DNA from 4 places in the Streptomyces sp. NPDC020807 genome. Region 3 is predicted to be linked to each of the others. Evidence: riboswitches for the same ligand, from Rfam matches in the RefSeq annotation. Region 3 holds a riboswitch; each other region holds the start of a gene.
The links. Region 3 has a riboswitch for cobalamin ahead of AB0G79_RS29600 (energy-coupling factor ABC transporter permease). Riboswitches for the same ligand answer to the same signal wherever they lie in the genome.
Positions count from the first base shown of each region.

Region 1 (4,959 bases), on a different contig from region 3:
GGATGAGGATCAGCAGGTTCCCGCGCCGCAGCGCCGCGAGGACGATGTCGCCCTCCGGATTGCGGGACCGGTCGAGGAACATCTCGCCCGGCGCCGGGCCCCAGTGCTCCTCGACCTGCTCGCGCAGCTCGGCCGGGAGCGTCGCGTACCAGCGCTTGTAGTCGGCGGCCGGGATGCGGACCGGGTTCCTCGCGAGCTGCTCCTCGGTCAGCCAGTCCTGGTCATGGCCGCCGGCCTCGATGAGGGCGTAGATCAGCTCGTCGCCGTCGCCGGAGACCAGGCCGGGCAGGTCGGCCTCGGGCCCGAAGTCGTACCCCTCGGCGATCAGTCGGCGCAGCAGGGCGACGGCGGAGGCGGGGGTGTCGAGACCGACGGCGTTGCCGATGCGGGAGTGCTTGGTGGGGTACGCGGAGAGGACGAGCGCGAGCTTCTTCTCGGCGTTCGGGATGTGGCGGAGCCGGGCGTGCCGGACGGCGATCCCGGCGACGCGGGCCGCGCGCTCGGCGTCGGCGACGTACGCGGGCAGGCCGTCGGCGTCGATCTCCTTGAAGGAGAACGGGACGGTGATGAGGCGGCCGTCGAACTCGGGCACGGCCACCTGGCTGGCGGCGTCGAGCGGCGAGAGGCCCTCGTCGTTCTCCTCCCAGGCGGACCGCGAACCGGTCAGGCAGAGCGCCTGGAGGATCGGCACGTCGAGCGCGGCGAGCGCCCCCGCGTCCCAGGCCTCCTCGTCGCCGCCGGCCTGCGCCTCGGCGGGCTTCGTACCGCCGGCGGCGAGGACGGTCGTGACGATCGCGTCGGCGCCGCGGAGCGTCTCGACGAGCTCCTCCTCGGGGGCGCGCAGCGAGGCCACGTACAGCGGCAGCGCCTGGGCCCCGGCGTCCTCGACGGCGTCGCAGAGGGCGTCGACGAAGGCGGTGTTCCCGCTCATGTGGTGGGCGCGGTAGTAGAGCACGGCGACCGTCGGGCCGTCGGTGCGGCGGGGGGTGCGCTCCAGGGGACCCCAGGTGGGGGCGGCGGCCGGGGCCTCGAAGCCGTGACCGGTGAGGAGCACGGTGTCGGAGAGGAAGCGGGCCAGCTGCGTCAGGTTCGCGGGGCCGCCGTGCGCGAGGTAGGCGTGCGCCTCGGTCGCGACGCCGACGGGGACCGTCGAGGCCTCCATCAGCTGCGCGTCGGGGGCCTGTTCGCCGCTGAGCACGACGACCGGCTTTCCGGCGGCGTGGATCGCGTCGAGCCCCTCCTGCCAGGAGCGCAGGCCGCCGAGGAGGCGGACGACGACGAGCTCGACGCCGTCGAGGAGGCCGGGCAGGTCGGCGAGGGGAAGCCGGGAGGGGTTGGCGAAGCGGTACGCGGGACCGTCCCCGTCCGCCGCGGCGTCGGCCGCGCGGGCGCTGAGCAGGTCGGTGTCGGAGTGCGACAGCAGCAGGAGCATGGCAGGCGCAGGCCCTTCCTCGGGGTTGTCCGCGCCCCGGGTGGTCGTGGTGTCGGCGGGGAGTTCCTGACTCACCCGTACCGGCCAGGCCGGTACGGGCTCACAGTGGCGGGACCGCGCCGGATTCTCACCGGGCTTCCTCCCCGGGGCCCTGGGACCCCATGCCTTCCCGCATCCTAGATCGTGCCGGGGACGGGCCGAAGGGAGACGGGGAGTCGGCCGGATCACACCCGGTGAGGGCCTCCTGTCCCGTGGGTATGCTCGCCGCCATGCCGCCCACCCCGCCCCCGTCCCCGAAGCCCCAGCGGAACGAACCGTCCGCCCGGGACCGTGGCGATGCCTGCCCCGGCGCGCTGCGCCTGCACGCCGCCGACGACGGCGGCCTGGCTCGACTCCGGCTTCCCGCAGGGCGTTTGACGGCACGTCAGGTGGAGGTCCTCGCGCACGCGGCGGAGACCCTGGGCGACGGCTCGGTGAGCGTCACCTCCCGGGGCAACGCCGAGCTCCGCGGCCTGGCGGACGGCTGCGGGACGGAGCTCGCCGCGCTCCTCGCGGACGCGGGCCTGCTGCCCTCCGCCACGCACGAACGCGTCCGCAACATCGTCGTCTCCCCCGCCGCGGGACTCGACGGACTCGGCGGCCCCGAGGTCCAGTTGTGGGCCCGCGAACTCGACGCCCTCCTCTGCGCCGCCCCCTGGGCGGCGGCGCTTTCCGGCCGTTTCCTCTTCGTCCTCGACGACGGCCGCGGGGACGTGGCGGGGCTCGGCGGCGATGTGACCTTGGTCGCAGTGGAGGCGGGCCGCGCACGGCTGTACGTCGGCGGGCAGGCGTACCACGTCGCCGGGACCGACGCCGCCCGCGCCGCGCTCACCGCCGCCGGGGCCTTCCTCGACGCGGCCCGCGCGGCCGGAACCGGCGCCTGGCGGGTCGGGGAACTCCCCGACGGCCACGCCCCCGACCTGGCCGGCGCCCTCGCGCGGGCCGGGATCGCGGCGGAGCCCGTCACCCCTGCCGCCTCGCTCCTGCTCTACGGAGGACCGCCCGCGCCCGGGCCGCTCGGCGCCCGCGCCCTGTACGTCCTCGCGCCCCTCGGCCGCCTCACCGCCGCGCAGCTGCGGGCGCTGCTGCCCGCCGAAGAGGTACGGCTGACGCCGTGGCGCGGCGCGGTGGTCGTGGGCACCACGGCCGGCACCGACCGGCTCGCCGCCCACGGCCTGATCACCGACCCCGGCTCCCCCTGGGTGAACGTGACCGCCTGCACCGGCCGCCCCGGCTGCGCCAAGTCCCTCGCGGACGTCCGCGCCGACGCCGTCCCGGCCCCGGCGCGCGGCCTGCCCGGAGCGGGCACGCCCGTCCACTACTCCGGCTGCGAGCGCCGCTGCGGCCACCCGCACGGCACCTGGGTCGACGTCGTCGCCACCGCCGACGGCGCGTACCTGGTGAACGGCGCCCCCACCCCCCGTACCGCCCTGCACGAAGCCGTCACCACGGCCCGCACGACCACCACGGCCACCACCCGATGACGAGATGAGCGAGAGCACCAGGATGTTCGACTACGAGAAGGACGGGACGGAGATCTACCGCCGGTCCTTTGCCACGATCCGCGCCGAGGCGGACCTCGACGGCCTGCCCGCCGACGTCGCCCAGGTGGCGGTCCGGATGATCCACGCCTGCGGCATGACCGACCTCGTCAGCGATATCGCCTACTCGTCGCGGGTCGTCGCGGACGCCCGCGCCGCCCTCCAGGCCGGCGCGCCGATCCTCTGCGACGCCCAGATGGTGGCCAGCGGCGTCACCCGCAAACGGCTGCCCGCCGACAACGAGGTGCTCTGCGCGCTCTCCGACCCGGCCGTCCCCGGCCTCGCCGCCGAGCTCGGCACCACCCGCTCGGCCGCCGCGCTCGAACTCTGGCGCGACCGCCTCGAAGGCTCCGTCGTCGCCATCGGCAACGCGCCCACCGCGCTCTTCCACCTCCTGGAGATGGTCGCGAAGGGCGCGGGCAGGCCCGCCGCCGTCCTCGGCATCCCGGTCGGCTTCATCGGCGCCGCCGAGTCGAAGGACGCCCTCGCCGAGAACGGCCTCGGCCTCGAATACCTCGTCGTACGGGGCCGGCGCGGCGGCAGCGCCATGACGGCCGCCGCCCTCAACGCGCTCGCGCACGAAGCGGAGATACAGGCATGAGCACCCCGAAGGGCACCCCTCAGGGCAAGCTGTACGGGGTCGGGCTCGGCCCCGGCGACCCGAACCTCATGACGGTGGCGGCCGTGAAGGCCATCGCCGAGGCCGACGTCGTCGCCTACCACTCGGCCCGCCACGGCCGCTCGATCGCCCGCTCCATCGCGGCCGAGCACCTCCGCGAGGACCACGTCGAGGAGCGGCTCGTGTACCCGCTCACCGTCGAGACCACGGACCACCCCGGCGGCTACCGGGGCGCCCTCGACGACTTCTACGAGGAGGCCGCGGCCCGGCTCGCCGCCCACCTCGACGCGGGCCGCACCGTCGCCGTGCTCGCCGAGGGCGACCCGCTGTTCTACGGCTCGTACCAGCACATGCACAAGCGGCTCGCGGACCGCTACGACACGACCGTCATCCCCGGCGTGACCTCGGTGAGCGCCGCCGCCGCCCGGCTCGGCGAGCCGCTGTGCGAGGCGGAGGAGGTCCTCACGATCATCCCCGGCACCCTGCCGGAGGACGAGCTGACGGCCCGTCTCGCGGGCACCGACTCGGCGGTCGTGATGAAGCTCGGCCGCACCTTCCCCACGGTCCGGCGCGCCCTGGAACGCGCGGGCCGCCTCGACGACGCGCGGTACGTGGAGCGGGCGTTCATGGCCGGCGAGCGCACCGGCGTCCTTGCCGAGATCGCCCCCGAGTCGGTCCCGTACTTCTCCGTCGCCGTGCTGCCCTCCCGCATCGACCAGGAGGCGCCCGTACGCGAGCGGGGCGAGGTCACCGTCGTCGGCACCGGCCCCGCCGGCGCGCCCTGGCTGACCCCCGAGTCGCGCGGCGCGCTCGTCAACGCCGACGTCCTCGTCGGCTACACCACCTACCTCGACCGCGTCCCGGTCCTGCGCCCCGGCCAGGTCCGGCACGGCTCCGACAACAAGGTCGAGTCGGAACGGGCCGAGTTCGCGCTCGACCTCGCCCGGCGCGGGAAGAAGGTCGCGGTCGTCTCCGGCGGCGACCCGGGCGTCTTCGCCATGGCGACGGCCGTCCTGGAGGTCGCCTGCGAGCCCGAGTACGCCGACGTGCCCGTACGGGTCCTCCCCGGCGTGACCGCGGCGAACGCGGCCGCGGCGGCGGCCGGCGCCCCGCTCGGCCACGACTACGCCACGATCTCCCTCTCGGACCGCCTCAAGCCCTGGGACGTCATCGAGGCCCGGCTGCGCGCGGCGGCCGGCGCCGACCTCGTCATCGCCCTGTACAACCCGGGCTCCAAGTCCCGTACGCACCAGGTGGCCGCCGCCCGCGACCTCCTGCTCGAACTCCGCGACCCGGAGACCCCGGTGGTCGTCGCCCGCGACGTCGGC
Region 1 covers NZ_JBFADU010000001.1:409,447-414,405, reverse strand. The annotation lists gene cobN (cobaltochelatase subunit CobN) at 1-1,432, opposite strand, end outside; cobalamin riboswitch at 1,472-1,610, opposite strand; gene AB0G79_RS01975 (cobalamin biosynthesis protein CobG) at 1,690-2,955, shown strand; gene AB0G79_RS01970 (precorrin-8X methylmutase) at 2,960-3,613, shown strand; gene cobJ (precorrin-3B C(17)-methyltransferase) at 3,610-4,959, shown strand, end outside.
Region 1: it holds a riboswitch for cobalamin, as region 3 does, so the genes downstream of both, cobN (cobaltochelatase subunit CobN) here and AB0G79_RS29600 (energy-coupling factor ABC transporter permease) in region 3, are expected to answer to the same signal.

Region 2 (4,959 bases), on a different contig from region 3:
TCGACGAGATCTTCGCCAAGGCCGGCGAGGCCTACGCGCAGACCAACCCGGCGACCGGCAAGCCGCGCGGCGCGCTCGTCCCGGGCGAGGCCGGCCAGTGGACGTACGCGACCCTGGCGCTCGGCTCCGCGCTCGCGCTCTTCATGTACCCGCACTCCATCACGGCGACCCTGTCGTCCCGGAGCCGCGAGGTCATCCGCCGCAACACCACGATCCTGCCGCTGTACTCGCTGATGCTGGGCCTGCTCGCGCTGCTCGGCTTCATGGCGATCGCCGCCGGCATCAAGGTGAAGAACGGCCAGCTCGCCATCCCGCAGCTCTTCGAGGACATGTTCCCGGCGTGGTTCGCGGGCGTGGCCTTCGCCGCGATCGGCATCGGCGCGCTCGTCCCGGCCGCGATCATGTCGATCGCCGCCGCCAACCTCTTCACGAGGAACATCTACAAGGACTTCCTCAAGAAGGACGCGACTCCGAAGCAGGAGACCCAGGTCTCCAAGCTGGTCTCGCTCCTCGTGAAGGTCGGCGCGCTCGTCTTCGTCCTCACCATGGACAAGACGGTCGCGATCAACTTCCAGCTCCTCGGCGGCATCTGGATCCTCCAGACCTTCCCGGCGCTGGTCGGCGGCCTCTTCACCCGCTGGTTCCACCGCTGGGCGCTGCTCGCCGGCTGGGCCGTCGGCATGGTGTACGGCACGGCCGCCGCGTACGGCGTCGCCAGCCCGACGCAGAAGCACTTCGGCGGCTCGGCCGCCGAGATCCCGGGCATCGGCGAGATCGGCTACATCGGCCTCACCGCCTTCGTCCTCAACGTCGTCGTCACGGTCGTCCTGACCTTCGTCCTCAAGGCCGTCAAGGCCCCCGAGGGCGTCGACGAGACCTCCCCCGAGGACTACACGGCGGACGCCGGTGACGTCGTCCCGGGCGCGTCCCCGTCCAAGGCCGGTGTCGGAGCACACTGATCGCATGGATGTCACGATCAGGGCGGTACGGCCCGAGGAGTACGAGGTACTCGGCGACCTCACCGGATTCACGTATCTGGGCGACGGGCTGCTGCTGGACGGCGAGGACGACTACTACCTGGCGGTGCTGCGGGACACCGAGCGGCGGGCGCGCGAGGCCGAGGTCCTCGTCGCCGCCGACGAGGCGACCGGCCGCGTCATCGGCGGTGTGACCTTCGCCCTCGGCGGGACCGCCTGGGCCGACATCGCCGTCCCCGGCGAGGCCGAGTTCCGGATGCTCGTGGTCGCGCCCGAGGCGCGCGGCCGGGGCGCCGGAGAGGCGCTCGTACGGGCCTGCGTGGACCGCGCGCGGGCCGTCCCCGAGTGCGCCCGGCTGGTGCTCTCCACGGGGCCGGGCATGGTCGCGGCCCACCGGCTCTACGAGCGGACGGGCTTCGTCCGCACCCCGGAGCGGGACTGGGACCCGGTCCCCGGCTTCACCCTGATGACGTACGCACTGGAGTTCCACACGACAGGCGTGTAAATCCTGACGACACAACATGTGGGGGGCGCCAACAGCGGCGCCCCCCACATGTATGCTCGTCCTCGCTGTCGACGCAGGGAAATCCGGCGCGAATCCGGAACTGTCCCGCAACGGTGTGCTTCCTACCGATTTCGGGTGCGGAGCGAGTCCGACGACCTGCCGGCAGCCCACCCGGTCCGTCCGTTCCGGGTGTCACTGACGTCCGGGCCTCGCGGAGTGGGCCGGTGGACGCGGGCGTCCGTGCGTACGGACCGCCTCGCCCGCCCTCCCCCGTCGCGGCCAGGAGCCGAGCGAGGGAGAGCCCCCACGTGACCATCGCGCCCGCCGATCCGGCCACGGAGATCGACAGCGACGGACCCGGCACCGTGCTGCTGCGGACCCTGACCGATCTCACCGCCGATCTCCCCGACACCGACCCCGGCAAGGTCGCCGCTGCCGCGCTCCGCGGCCGCAGCGCCACGTCGGACGAGGCGGAGCTGCGCGAGCTGGCCACCGAGGCGGCCGCCGGTCTCATCGCCGAGGACCCGGCCTACTCCCGGCTCGCGGCCCGGCTCCTGACCGTCACCATCGCCGACGAGGCGGCCGGCCAGGGCGCGGTCTCCTTCTCCGCCTCCGTGGCCGTCGGCCACCGCGAGGGCCTGATCGCCGACCGCGCCGCCGAGTTCGTCACGCTCCACGCCGAGCGCCTCGACGCCACGATCGACGCCGCCGGCGACGACCGCTTCGGCTACTTCGGCCTGCGCACCCTCTACTCGCGCTACCTGCTGCGCCACCCGATCACCCGCAAGGTCATCGAGACGCCGCAGCACTTCATGCTCCGCGTCGCCTGCGGCCTCGCCGAGGACGACTCGGTCCGCGCGCTCGACGAGGTGGCGGCCCTCTACGGCCTGATGAGCCGTCTGGACTACCTCCCCTCCTCCCCCACGCTCTTCAACTCGGGCACGCGCCACCCGCAGATGTCCTCCTGCTACCTCCTGGACTCCCCCCAGGACGAGCTGGACTCCATCTACGGCCGCTACCACCAGGTCGCGCGCCTCTCGAAGCACGCCGGCGGCATCGGGCTCTCCTACTCCCGCATCCGCGCCCGCGGTTCGCTGATCCGCGGCACCAACGGCCACTCGAACGGCATCGTCCCGTTCCTGAAGACCCTCGACGCCTCCGTCGCCGCCGTGAACCAGGGCGGCCGCCGCAAGGGCGCCGCCGCCGTCTACCTGGAGACCTGGCACGCGGACATCGAGGAGTTCCTCGAGCTCCGCGACAACACGGGCGAGGACCAGCGCCGTACGCACAACCTCAACCTCGCGCACTGGATCCCGGACGAGTTCATGCGCCGGGTCAACGCGGACGCCGAGTGGTCGCTCTTCTCCCCCTCGGACGTTCCCGAGCTCGTCGACCTGTGGGGCGACGAGTTCGACGCCGCCTACCGCGCCGCCGAGGCCAGGGGCCTGGCCCGCAAGACCATGCCGGCCCGCGACCTGTACGGCCGCATGATGCGGACCCTCGCCCAGACCGGCAACGGCTGGATGACCTTCAAGGACGCCTCGAACCGCACGGCCAACCAGACGGCCGAGCCGGGTTCGGTCGTGCACTCCTCGAACCTCTGCACCGAGATCATCGAGGTCACGAACGACGACGAGACCGCGGTCTGCAACCTCGGCTCGGTCAACCTCGGGGCGTTCGTCGTCGGTTCGGACATCGACTGGGACCGCCTGGACGAGACCGTCCGCACGGCCGTCACCTTCCTCGACCGCGTCGTCGACATCAACTTCTACCCGACCGAGCAGGCGGGCAACTCCAACGCCCGCTGGCGTCCGGTCGGCCTGGGTGCCATGGGCCTCCAGGACGTCTTCTTCCAGCTGAAGCTGCCGTTCGACTCCGCCGAGGCGCGCGCGCTGTCCACCCGTATCGCCGAGCGGATCATGCTCGCCGCGTACGAGGCCTCCGCCGACCTCGCCGAGCGCAACGGCCCGCTCCCCGCCTGGGAGAAGACCCGCGCGGCCCGCGGTGTCCTGCACCCCGACCACTACGACGTCGAGCTGAACTGGCCGGAGCGCTGGGCCGCCCTGCGCGAGCGGATCGCCTCGGTCGGCATGCGCAACAGCCTCCTCCTGGCCATCGCGCCGACGGCGACCATCGCCTCGATCGCGGGCGTCTACGAGTGCATCGAGCCGCAGGTCTCCAACCTCTTCAAGCGCGAGACGCTGTCCGGCGAGTTCCTCCAGGTCAACTCGTACCTCGTCGACGAGCTGAAGAAGCTCGGCGTGTGGGACGCGCAGACCCGTGACGCGCTCCGCGACTCCAGCGGCTCCGTCGCGGACTTCGGCTGGATCCCCGCCGAGACCCGTGAGCTGTACCGCACGGCGTGGGAGATCCCGCAGCGCGGCCTCATCGACATGGCGGCGGCCCGTACGCCGTTCCTCGACCAGTCGCAGTCGCTGAACCTCTTCATGGAGACGCCGACCATCGGCAAGCTGTCGTCGATGTACGCGTACGCCTGGAAGCAGGGCCTGAAGACGACGTACTACCTGCGCTCGCGCCCCGCGACCCGGATCGCCCGCGCCGCCCAGGCGTCGACGGCCGCCGCCCCGGCCCCCATCCCCGTCCAGCAGACGACCCTCGACGCCGAGGCGCTCGCCTGCTCCCTTGAGAACCCCGAGTCCTGCGAGGCCTGCCAGTAATGAGCACGACCGACAAGAAGAACCTGCTCGACCCTGGCTTCGAGCTCACCCTCCGCCCGATGCGCTACCCGGACTTCTACGACCGCTACCGGGACGCGATCAAGAACACGTGGACGGTGGAGGAGGTCGACCTCCACTCGGACGTCGCCGACCTCGCCAAGCTCACCCCCGGTGAGCAGCACATGATCGGCCGTCTGGTCGCGTTCTTCGCGACGGGCGACTCGATCGTGGCGAACAACCTCGTCCTGACGCTGTACAAGCACATCAACTCCCCGGAGGCGCGCCTGTACCTGTCGCGCCAGCTCTTCGAGGAGGCCGTGCACGTCCAGTTCTACCTGACCCTCCTGGACACCTACCTGCCCGACCCGGACGACCGCGCCGCCGCGTTCGCCGCCGTCGAGAACATCCCCTCCATCCGCGAGAAGGCGCAGTTCTGCTTCCGCTGGATGGACTCCGTCGAGAAGATCGACAAGCTGGAGACGGCCGCCGACCGCCGCCGCTTCCTGCTCAACCTGATCTGCTTCGCGGCGTGCATCGAGGGCCTGTTCTTCTACGGTGCCTTCGCGTACGTGTACTGGTTCCGGTCCCGCGGCCTGCTGCACGGTCTGGCGACCGGCACCAACTGGGTGTTCCGCGACGAGACCATGCACATGAACTTCGCGTTCGAGGTCGTCGACACCGTCCGCAAGGAGGAGCCGGAGCTCTTCGACGCGGAGCTCCAGCAGCAGGTCACGGACATGCTGAAGGAGGCCGTCGAGGCGGAGCTCCAGTTCGGCCGTGACCTGTGCGGCGACGGCCT
Region 2 covers NZ_JBFADU010000016.1:86,522-91,480, forward strand. The annotation lists gene mctP (monocarboxylate uptake permease MctP) at 1-959, shown strand, start outside; gene AB0G79_RS22620 (GNAT family N-acetyltransferase) at 964-1,482, shown strand; cobalamin riboswitch at 1,522-1,661, shown strand; gene AB0G79_RS22625 (ribonucleoside-diphosphate reductase subunit alpha) at 1,791-4,160, shown strand; gene AB0G79_RS22630 (ribonucleotide-diphosphate reductase subunit beta) at 4,160-4,959, shown strand, end outside.
Region 2: it holds a riboswitch for cobalamin, as region 3 does, so the genes downstream of both, AB0G79_RS22625 (ribonucleoside-diphosphate reductase subunit alpha) here and AB0G79_RS29600 (energy-coupling factor ABC transporter permease) in region 3, are expected to answer to the same signal.

Region 3 (4,959 bases):
CGCTGAGCAGCCGCAGGAGCGTCGTCTTCCCGCTGCCGTTGCGTCCGAGGAGCGCGATGGCCCGGCCCTCCGGCACCGCGAAGTCGACGTCCGACAGGACCGCGGGACCGTCCTCGTACGCGAAGCCCGCCCCCGCCAGCTCCACGACGGGGACCGGCGGGCGGGAGGTGCTGCTGCTCACGGAAGGAACCTTTCGAGTACGAGGGTGAGGGCGACGAGCCCCGCGAGGAGCGCGCCCGTCGCCGTCAGGAACCGGACCGACACCGCGGCGGCGGGCACCAGGACCCGCAGCGTCCCGTCGTAACCGCGACCGGCGAGGCCCGACTGCATCCGCTGCGCCCGGTCGAAGGCACGGACGAACGTGGTCGCGCCGAGACCCGCCAGCGAACGCCAGGTCGCCGCCCGGGTGGTGTGCCCGAGGCGGGCCGCCTGCGCCTGCCGGATCTTGGTCAGGGAGTCGAGCAGCAGGAAGATGATCCGGTACATCACGAGCGCCACGTCCACCACGGGCGCCGGCACGCCCGCCCGGACGAGCCGGGGCAGCACGTCCGAGACGGGCGTGGTGAACGCGAAGAGCAGCACGCCGAGCGAGGCGGCCGCGGTTCGGAGCAGCAGCTCCACCGCGTGGCCGGGCCCGCCCGGCGCGAGCGCCACGAACCCGCGCTCCCCGCCGACCTCGAAGAGCAGCGGGACGGCGCCCGTGACGCAGAAGCCCAGCGGGACCCGGAAGGCCCGCCACAGCTGACGGCCCGGCACGGCGGCCGGCCCGAGCAGGACGGCGAGCGTCGCCGCCGCCACGAGCACGGCGCCGGGCCACGGCGGCAGACAGACCGCGCAGAGTGTCAGGCCGAAGCCGAGCAGCGCCTTCTCGGCGGGATGCCGACGGCGCCAGCGGCTGCTGTGCGCCGCCGCGTCGATGGGGAGCATGGGCGGTTACGCGTCCTTGCCGACGGCGTCGGAGGCCTCGGCCGGCATCGGGGAGGCCGGTACCGGGGACGCTGCCGGGGCGGTCGGGACCAAGGGGGCTGCCGGGGAGGCCGGTACCGGGGACGCCAGCTCCGCCCGCGCGCGGGCCTCGCCCTGCCGCCGGCCGCGCCGGACGCCGAAGTAGTACGCGAGGACACCGGCGCCGAGCGCCGCCTGGAGGGCGAAGAGCGCCGACTCGATCTCCCCGGACGGCGGCTCGTACAGCGGGCTGAACCAGGGCTCGTAGTCCGGCTGGAGCTCGGTGATCGCGGTCTCCGCCTCGGCGTCCGCGCCCGTGAACGGCTCCTCCTTGTGGTCGCCGAGGCCGAGCGCGAGCGGAAGGACCGCGAGCGCGACGACGACGAGCAGGAGCAGCGCGTTGATCTTGGTGTTCTTGCTGACACGCGGGGAGCTCATGCCGCGGTCACCTCCTCCGCGGGACGCTCCGGAGCCTTCCGGGAGAGGACGCCGAGCCGGATCAGGTCGCCCTTGCTGGACTGCGTGAGCAGCCGCATCACGAGGACCGTCAGGAGACCCTCGCTCACGGCCAGCGGGATCTGGGTGACGGCGAAGATGGACCCGAACTTGGCGAGCGCGCCGAGGACGCCGCTGCCCTGGTCGGGGAAGGCCAGCGCGAGCTGGACGCTGGTGACGCAGTACGTCGACAGGTCGGCGACGAACGCGCCGAGGAAGACGGCGACCATCAGCGGCGCGCCGGACCGGCGGGCCAGCAGGTACGTCCCGTACCCCGCCCACGGCCCGACGATCGCCATCGAGAAGACGTTCGCGCCGAGCGTGGTCAGCCCGCCGTGGGCGAGCAGGAGGGCCTGGAAGAGGAGCGTGATCGTCCCCAGGACCGCCATGATCGGCGGCCGGAAGAGGATCGCGCCCAGGCCCGTACCGGTCGGGTGGGAACAACTTCCCGTCACCGAGGGCAGCTTGAGTGCCGAGAGGACGAAGGTGAAGGCGCCGGACGCGCCGAGGAGCAGAGTGGACTCGGGGTTCGCGCGCACCTCTCGGGTGAGGGCGCGGGCCCCGTGGACGACGAACGGGGCGGCCGCGACGCCCCAGGCGGCGGCGTGGACGGGGGGTAGGTACCCCTCGGCTATATGCATGGTTGGGAGACCCTCTCCAGCACCTCGTGGATGGACAACGCGCCCCGGCCGGTCTCCTGGCTGACGGTCATACGTCCCGACTCCGCCTTCCCACACCGAGGCGGTCTCCCACGACGGTCCAGTGGCTTGCCCGGGAGGGCTGTCCCCCCCGGGTGTGGAGCCGGAACTCCCGATCACAGTGGCGAGGGCCGCACCGGTACCGCACCGGTTTCCCGTACACCAAGGCCCTGCGACATTAGTGTGTTGACCTGCCCGATCACAACACGGCCGCCACCGGGCGCGCCCTCCCGGTCACTCCCCGCACTCGCGGCCGGCCCTCCCGGGCGCCGCTCATTCCTTCCGGTACGCGTACGCCTCCGAGGCCGCCGCGGCCACCGCGTCGAGGTCCCCGCCGGCACTCGCCGTCACCAGCGCGGCGACCGCGCCCTCGACGAAGGGCGCGTCCACCAGACGGGTGCCCGCCGGGAGTTCGTCACCCTCGGCGAGGAGCGCCTTCACGGTGAGGACCGCGCTGCCGAGGTCGACGAGGACCGCCACCCCGGCCCCGCCGTCGACCGCCTCCGCCGCCTCGGCGACGAGGGCGGCACTCGTCCCGAGACCCCCGTCGGGGAGCCCGCCGGCCGGCCGGATCGGGGCGGTGTCACCGCCGCCGGCGAGGCCGCGGGCGAGCTCGGCGACCGAGGCGGCGACGGCCGCGCTGTGCGAGACGAGCACGATGCCCACCCGCGCCGGCGTCCCCGCGCTCACGAGAGACCCTCCGCCCGGGCGGTGTCGGCGAGCGCCGCGAGCAGCAGCGCCGAGGAGGCGGCCCCCGGATCCTCGTGCCCGATCGACCGCTCGCCCAGATAACTGGCCCGGCCCTTCCTCGCCCGCAGGGGTACGGTCCCCAGCGCACCGGCCGCGGCGGCCGCCCGCCCCGCCTCGAAGGACGTCCGCAGCCCCTCCACGCCCGGAACGAGCGCGTCCAGCATGGTCTTGTCCCCCACCTGCGCCCCGCCGAGCTGTCCCACGGCACCGACCCCGGCGCCGAGGGCCTCCGCGAAGCGTTCCCGGCCGACGGCCGCATCCTCGCCGAGTGCCTTCCCGGCGCGCCGCAGCAGGGTCCCGTACAGCGGCCCCGAGGCCCCGCCGACGGTCGAGATCAGCTCCCGCCCGGCGGCGACGAGCACCGCCCCCGGCGTCGGGGGCGGCTCCTCGGCGAGCACCTCGGCCACGGCGGCGAACCCGCGCCTGAGGTTGGCGCCGTGGTCGGCGTCGCCGATGGCGGAATCGAGATCCGTGAGCCGGTCGGCCTCGCGGGAGACGACCTGGGCGGCCCCCGTCAGCCACCGCACCGCGAACCCGGCGTCGAGACCCTCCGTCATCCCGCTCACCGTCCCCACCGCAGGGCGGCCGTCTGCACGGGCGCGTCCCAGAGCCGCAGCAGCTCCTCGTCGACCTCGCAGAGGGTGACGGAACAGCCGGCCATGTCGAGGGAGGTCACGTGGTTCCCGACGAGCGTCCGGGCGACGGGAATCCCGCGCTCGCCGAGGACCCGCTGCACCTCGGCGTTGAACCCGTACAGTTCGAGCAGCGGCGTGCCGCCCATCCCGTTGACCAGCACCAGCACGGGTCCGCGCGGCCGAAGATCGTCGACGACGACGTCCACGGCGTAGTCCGCGATCTCCCGCGAGGTCATCATGGCCCGCCGCTCCCGCCCCGGTTCGCCATGGATGCCGACTCCCAACTCCAGCTCACCAGGCGGTAGTTGAAAGGTCGGACTGCCCTTGGCCGGCGTGGTGCAGGCGCTGAGGGCGACCCCGAAGGACCGGCACCGCTCGTTCACCCTCCGGGCGACGGCCTCGACCCGCTCCAGCGGCGCCCCCTCCTCGGCGGCGGCGCCCGCGATCTTCTCCACGAACAGGGTGCCCCCGGTCCCGCGCCGCCCCGCCGTGTACAGGCTGTCCGTCACGGCCGCGTCGTCGTCGACGAGCACCCGCGCGACCCGCACCCCCTCGTCCTCGGCGAGCTCCGCGGCCATCTCGAAGTTGAGGACGTCGCCGGTGTAGTTCTTGACGACGAACAGCACACCGGCGCCGCTGTCGACGGCCGCCGCGGCGGCCACCATCTGCCCGGGAACGGGCGACGTGAAGATCTCTCCGGGGCAAGCGGCGTCGAGCATCCCCGGCCCCACGAACCCGCCGTGCAACGGCTCGTGCCCGGATCCGCCGCCCGACACCAGGGCCACCTTCCCGGCCACGGGCGCGTCCCGCCGCAGGACGACCCGACGCTCCACGTCGACGGTCAACTCGGGATGCGCGGCGGCCATCCCGCGCAGCGCGTCGGCCACGACGGTCTCGGGCACGTTGATGAGCATCTTCACGGATACCTCCTGGTGAGGCTGGTATCAGGTGCGGCCTGCGGTGGTTGCCACCCGCCCCTGCGCATGGTGACGCAATTATCGGCGGGCGGGCGCGGTGGCGCACCGGCGCGTTGCGGGGAGAGGGGCTGCCGGTCGTCGTTCACCTTTGGTCCAGACCTATTGACGGGCCCCTGCACCCCTCCTACGATCCCGTCGATCCCCGCACCGCATCTCTCCCGCCGCACCCGGGGGCCGCGCGTCCACGTCCCCCGACGACCCCTCAACGCCCCCCACGCACGCTCACGCACGCTCGCGCCCACGGCGCGTGGCGAGAATGGAGCCCAGCATGTTCCGTCGGAGGACCCGTACGCTGCCCGAGGCGGACGGCGGGCATTCGGCCGTCGTCCGGACTCGCCGCGCCTCGACCGCCCTGATCCGCACGCTCGCCGGGGTGAGCGCCGCCACCGTCATCGGCGCCTGCGTCACCCTGGCCGGTTCCGGACCGGCCGACGCGGCCGACACCAACCTCGTTCTCAA
Region 3 covers NZ_JBFADU010000030.1:22,404-27,362, reverse strand. The annotation lists gene AB0G79_RS29615 (ATP-binding cassette domain-containing protein) at 1-181, opposite strand, end outside; gene cbiQ (cobalt ECF transporter T component CbiQ) at 178-927, opposite strand; gene AB0G79_RS29605 (energy-coupling factor ABC transporter substrate-binding protein) at 934-1,383, opposite strand; gene AB0G79_RS29600 (energy-coupling factor ABC transporter permease) at 1,380-2,081, opposite strand; cobalamin riboswitch at 2,110-2,320, opposite strand; gene AB0G79_RS29595 (PTS fructose transporter subunit IIA) at 2,412-2,828, opposite strand; gene dhaL (dihydroxyacetone kinase subunit DhaL) at 2,825-3,445, opposite strand; gene dhaK (dihydroxyacetone kinase subunit DhaK) at 3,451-4,443, opposite strand; gene AB0G79_RS29580 (glycosyl hydrolase family 18 protein) at 4,769-4,959, shown strand, end outside.

Region 4 (4,959 bases), on a different contig from region 3:
AGGTGGGCGGCGACGACCGACCCGACCTCGCCGACCCGCAGGTCGGCGGGTCCGACGGTGATCGCGACGGCGACGGAGGCGCCGAGGAGGGCGAGCCCGGCCAGGACCCAGAGGGCCACCGGGCTCCTGGTGGCGGCGGGGCTCCTGGTGGCGGGTGCGCTCACTTCGCGAGTCCGTACGAGCGGAGCGCCGCCGCCAGCTTCTCGATGCCCTCGACCGTGCGCAGGGTGGGGTTCATGGCCTGGCCGCTGAGGAGCACGTACCGCTTCTTCCGCACCGCCGTCATGTTCCGCGTGACGGGGTCGGACTCCAGGAAGGCGATCTTCCTGGCGGCGCTCTCGGCGGACTGGGAGCGGCGGATCAGGTCGCCGATGACGAGGACGTCGGGGTCGCGGTCGGCGACGCTCTCCCAGTTGATCTGGGGCCATTCCTCGCGGGTGTCGTCGAAGACGTTCTTCGCGCCGAGCGCACGGGTGATGACGCCGGGGGCCCCGCAACAGCCGGCCATGTAGGGGGATTCGGCGTTGGCGTACCAGTAGAGGACGGTCGCGTCGGTGAAGTCGCCCGCCGAAGCGGCCTTCGCCACCCGCCCCTTGAGCTCGGCGACGAGCTTCTCGCCGCGCTCGCTCACGTCGAACACCCGGGCCAGGTCACGGATTTCGCCGTACACGGTCTCCATCGTGAGCGGCTTGGTGCGGACGCCGTCGCCGTCGCCGCTGTTGTCCTTGCCGGCGCAGTCGGTCGGCGAGAGGTAGGTGGGGACGCCGAGCTTCGCGAACTGCTCGCGGGGTGCCACGCCGCCCTTGCCGAGCGTGTAGCCGAAGGAGGCGGCGGCGAAGTCGGGTTCGGTGCCGAGGACCTTCTCGAAGGAGGGGTAGCGGTCGGCGAGGCGCGGGACCTTCGCGTTCTCCGCCTCAAGTCCTTTGAGGACGGGGTCGGTCCAGGTGGCGGTGCCCACCATCCGGTCGGCGAGGCCGAGGGAGAGCAGGATCTCGGCGGCGCCCTGGTCGAGCGCGACGGCCCTCCGGGGCGCTCGGTCGATCCGTACGCGCTGACCGCAGTTGTCGAGCGTCACGGGGTGTCCGGAGGCGGTGCCCTCCTCCTGGTTCTTCGCCGCGGGCTTCGGGGCGGTTCCACCGGCGCAGCCGGCCACGGCCAGGACCAGCGCGGACATCAGGGCCAGGAGCAGGGTCCGGGCGGGGCGAGGGACGGGGTGTGCGAACGGCACGGAGCTTCCTCTGCGTCACGGCTCATGCGCGGAGCCTGTCGTACGGTGCTCCCCGGGCGACGTCGCGACGCCGGGGCCGCCAGCAGGTCTTCGGACTCGGGGTCATCCGGACGGAGCGCCTTCCCGGGCCCGTCCCGCGACAGTGCCCAGTGGCCGATGCTCCGCCCGTCGCCCTCACCGCTGCGCGTCAGCTCCGGATTCCCACCGGATTCCCTGACCCGTGCACTCGCCCGTTCGGGTGCGTACAAAGGTGCGACTGGCTTCGGCACAGTACCACCGCGCCCGCCGAGGCCCTCTTCGCACCCGCACACCCCATGGGAGTGCCGGCGCCTTCAGAGGCGGATCTCCTTCGCCTCGAAACGACCCTCGCCGAGGGCGAGGACGAAGGTGATCTGCTGCCCCTCGGAGAGCGTCCTGGCCTCGCCCTCGATGTCGGCGGCGCTGAACCAGACCTGCTCCTCGGAACCGACGGGGACGACGAACCCGTATCCGTCACGACGGTTGAAGGACTTCACGAACCCTTTGCTTCTGCCGTCCACGGCGGCCTCCCTGTCGTCATCGGCGATGGGGGTGTCACGGGGTCTCAGTCGAGGTGTACCCCGTCGGCGCGCCCGCCGCCCGTCGATCGGCGCGAGGGAGTGGCGGTCAGCGGCCGCCGGGGTACGCGATCCGGGCCGTGATCCGCGCGATGCGCGCCGCCGAGACCTCGGGGGACGCCACCGGCTGGACGATGTGACTGACGGTGAGCCGCACGATCGTCTCGACCGCGAGGCCGCGGGACTCCTCGTCCACGTCGGGCCAGGCCTCGATCGCGTACGCGTCGAGCAGGGTCATCGCCGTCCCGAAGACGGGTTCGGGCCGGGTGGTCAGATAGGCGAGGAGGTCGTCGTCGCCGCCGCGCGCCGCCACCAGGACGCTCTTGATGAGGGGGTTGTCCACGGCCTGCTGGAGCGTGTAGCCGACCCCGGCCGCCGCCGCGGCCTCCAACTCGCCTCGGTGGGCGTCCAGTTCGCGCTGGATTCCGACGAGGAAGCCCTCCAGCTCTCGCTGGACGAGGGCCTGGCCGATGGCCTCCTTCGAGCCGAACTCGTTGTAGAGCGTCTGGCGGCTGATCCCGGCGGCGCGCGCGATGCCGGTCATGCGCAGGCCGCCCCAGCCCTCGGCGGCGACGAGGCGGTAGGCGGCGTCGAGCACCTGCTCGCGCAGGAGGGACCGGACGCTGTCGCGGAAACGTGTCATCGTGCGCCCACCTTATCCAGCGAACCCCTCAGAGGGCGCTGCCGCCCGAGACGTCCAGGTACTGGCCGGTGACCCAGCGGGCCTCGTCGGAGACGAGGAAGGCGACGACGTCCGCGATGTCGGCGGGGTCGCCGATCCGGCCGAAGACCGAGTGGGCGGCGAGGGCCGCGCGCGCCTCCGGGGTCGTCCGGCGCCGGGCGTTCATGTCGGTGGCGACGAAGCCGGGGGCGACGGCGTTGACCGTGATCCCCCGGGGGCCGAGCTCCTTGGCGAGCGCCAGCGTCATCGTGTCGACGGCGCCCTTGGTCATCGCGTAGGTCACGGACTCGGGGAAGGCCGTCCTGGTCGCGAGGGAGGAGACGTTGACGATCCGGCCGCCGTCACGGAGCCGGTCGAGGCCCCGCTGGATGAGGAAGAGGGGGGCCTTCACGTTGATCGCGAAGAGCCGGTCGAAGACCTCGGGGGACAGCTCGTGGACGCGGCCGGAGCCGCTCGCCCCGGCGTTGTTGACGAGGATGTCGAAGCCGGGCTCCTCGCCGAGCTCCGCGAGACCCGCGTCGAGGCCCGCGTAGAACACGTCGACGGCGTCCGGCGCCGCGAGGTCGGACCGGAAGGCGAAGGCCCGCCCGCCCCGCTCCTCGACGCCCCGCACCGTCGCGCGGGCGGCGTCCTCGTCGCGGCCGTAGTGGACGGCGACCAGGGCGCCGTCCGCGGCGAGCCGCTCGGCGACGCCTCTTCCGATGCCTCGGCTCGCTCCCGTGACGATCGCGGTCCTGCCGGCCAAGCGGGCCATGTGGATGGTGCCTTCCTACGATGTGGGGGTGGGTCCGCTTCGGGCAGCGCCGAGGAGCAGCCGCCGGTACCACGGCGCGTGCGCCGCGAACCCCTCGGCGAAGCCCGGCCCCGGCACGCAACCGAGCTCCCGCCAGGGGCGGTCGTCGGCGAACCAGTGGTCGGTGGCGAGCATGGCGAGGTGGTGCTGCGCGAAGGGGAGGTCCGCGAGGAGGTTACAGGCCGCCGCGACGTCCGCGACCGGCGTCCCGGGGGCCTCCGGCGGGCGGACGGTCAGCGTCTCGGCGGCGGCGATCAGGGCCGCCGCCGGCACCGGCTCGGGGTGGCCGACGTAGTACGCGCCCGGCTCGGTCCGCGGCGAGAGCGCGGCGCCCAGCAGGGCGCCCGCCAGGCTCTCCACGTCGATGACGGAGTGCACCGAGCCCACCGCGCCGCCGCCGTTCGCGAAGGGGCCGGGCAGCGCGGTGAGGAGCCGGACCAGGCCCGGTACCAGTTGCCGGTCCCCCGTCCCGTACACGAGGTGGGGTCGCAGGACGGTCCCGCCCGCGTCGAGGACGTGCCGCTCGCCCGCCGCCCGCGTACGGCTGGTGGTCGAGCCGGGGGCGATCGGCAGGGTGCCGGGGGCGGCGGCCCTGAAGGTGCCGCGGCCGTGGACGGAGGCGGTGCTCAGGGCGACGATCCGGGTGACCCCGGCCCGTACCGCGGCGTCGACGAGGCTACGGGTGCCCTCGTCGTTGACCTGGCGGGCGGTCTCCTCGTCGGCGCCGATCGCGGCGGCGCAGTGGACGAGGACGTCGACGCCCTCGCAGGCCCGGCGCAGGGACGCGGGGTCGCGGAGGTCGCCGAGGACGTTCTCGACGACCGGCGCGGAGGGGTGGGGAGACTCCGGGGACCGCCGGGGCCGCGGGGGCTGCTCGGTCCGTGTCAGGAGGCGTACGTGGGCGATGCCGGCCCGCGCCGTCGCCGCGGCCGCCGCACGGCCGCCGACGAATCCGCTGGCCCCGGTGATCAGAAGACGGGGACCCACGTCAGCTCGCCACCCGCTCGGCGAGGCCGAGGCCGGCCGGCCGCGCCTCGGCGGCGTGCCCGGTCAGGGTGCAGAGGAAGACGGGGTGACCGTCCTGCCGGCCGCTGATGCGCACGCTCGTCTCCGACCGGTGTCCTTCGGCCGGCGCCGTTCCCTTTCCCGTCCCGATCCGGGCGTCGGGCGCGATCTCGGCCTCGATCCAGCAGGGGACGTCGAGTTCCGCGTACCGCTGGAAGGCGATGGCCATGCCGGTGGGGACGAAGGGCTCGCCGCCGACCGTGGCGACCGCGGCCTGGCGGGCCGCTTCGAGGAGGACCATCCCCGGCACGTGGTCGTTCGGGCGCCGGAAGAGGGTGCTGTGTCCGGTGTCGATCCGCAGCCGCCACTGCCCGGCCCTGGCGCCGGGACCGAGGACGACGTCCCGCGGGCGGCGACGGCCGACGAGACGCGGGGCGACGCCCCGGATCAGGGGGACGGGCCGGCCGAGGGCGGCGAGCTGGGCGCCCCTGATCCGGCGGTAGGCGGGGTCCGAGGTGCGGTGGAGCGTGCCGCCGCCGACGCCGAGCGGGCGACCGCCCCGGGTGAGCACGACGTCGGTGCGCAGGTTCGCCCCGCGGCCCCGCCCGAGCGCGGTGAGGGTGACCTCCGCGGCGACCTCCCGGGGCAGGCCGTC
Region 4 covers NZ_JBFADU010000011.1:40,208-45,166, reverse strand. The annotation lists gene AB0G79_RS18265 (iron chelate uptake ABC transporter family permease subunit) at 1-119, opposite strand, end outside; gene AB0G79_RS18260 (ABC transporter substrate-binding protein) at 161-1,174, opposite strand; cobalamin riboswitch at 1,313-1,443, opposite strand; gene AB0G79_RS18255 (cold shock domain-containing protein) at 1,561-1,767, opposite strand; gene AB0G79_RS18250 (TetR family transcriptional regulator) at 1,874-2,467, opposite strand; gene AB0G79_RS18245 (glucose 1-dehydrogenase) at 2,496-3,260, opposite strand; gene AB0G79_RS18240 (NAD-dependent epimerase/dehydratase family protein) at 3,276-4,286, opposite strand; gene AB0G79_RS18235 (ScbA/BarX family gamma-butyrolactone biosynthesis protein) at 4,288-4,959, opposite strand, start outside.
Region 4: it holds a riboswitch for cobalamin, as region 3 does, so the genes downstream of both, AB0G79_RS18260 (ABC transporter substrate-binding protein) here and AB0G79_RS29600 (energy-coupling factor ABC transporter permease) in region 3, are expected to answer to the same signal.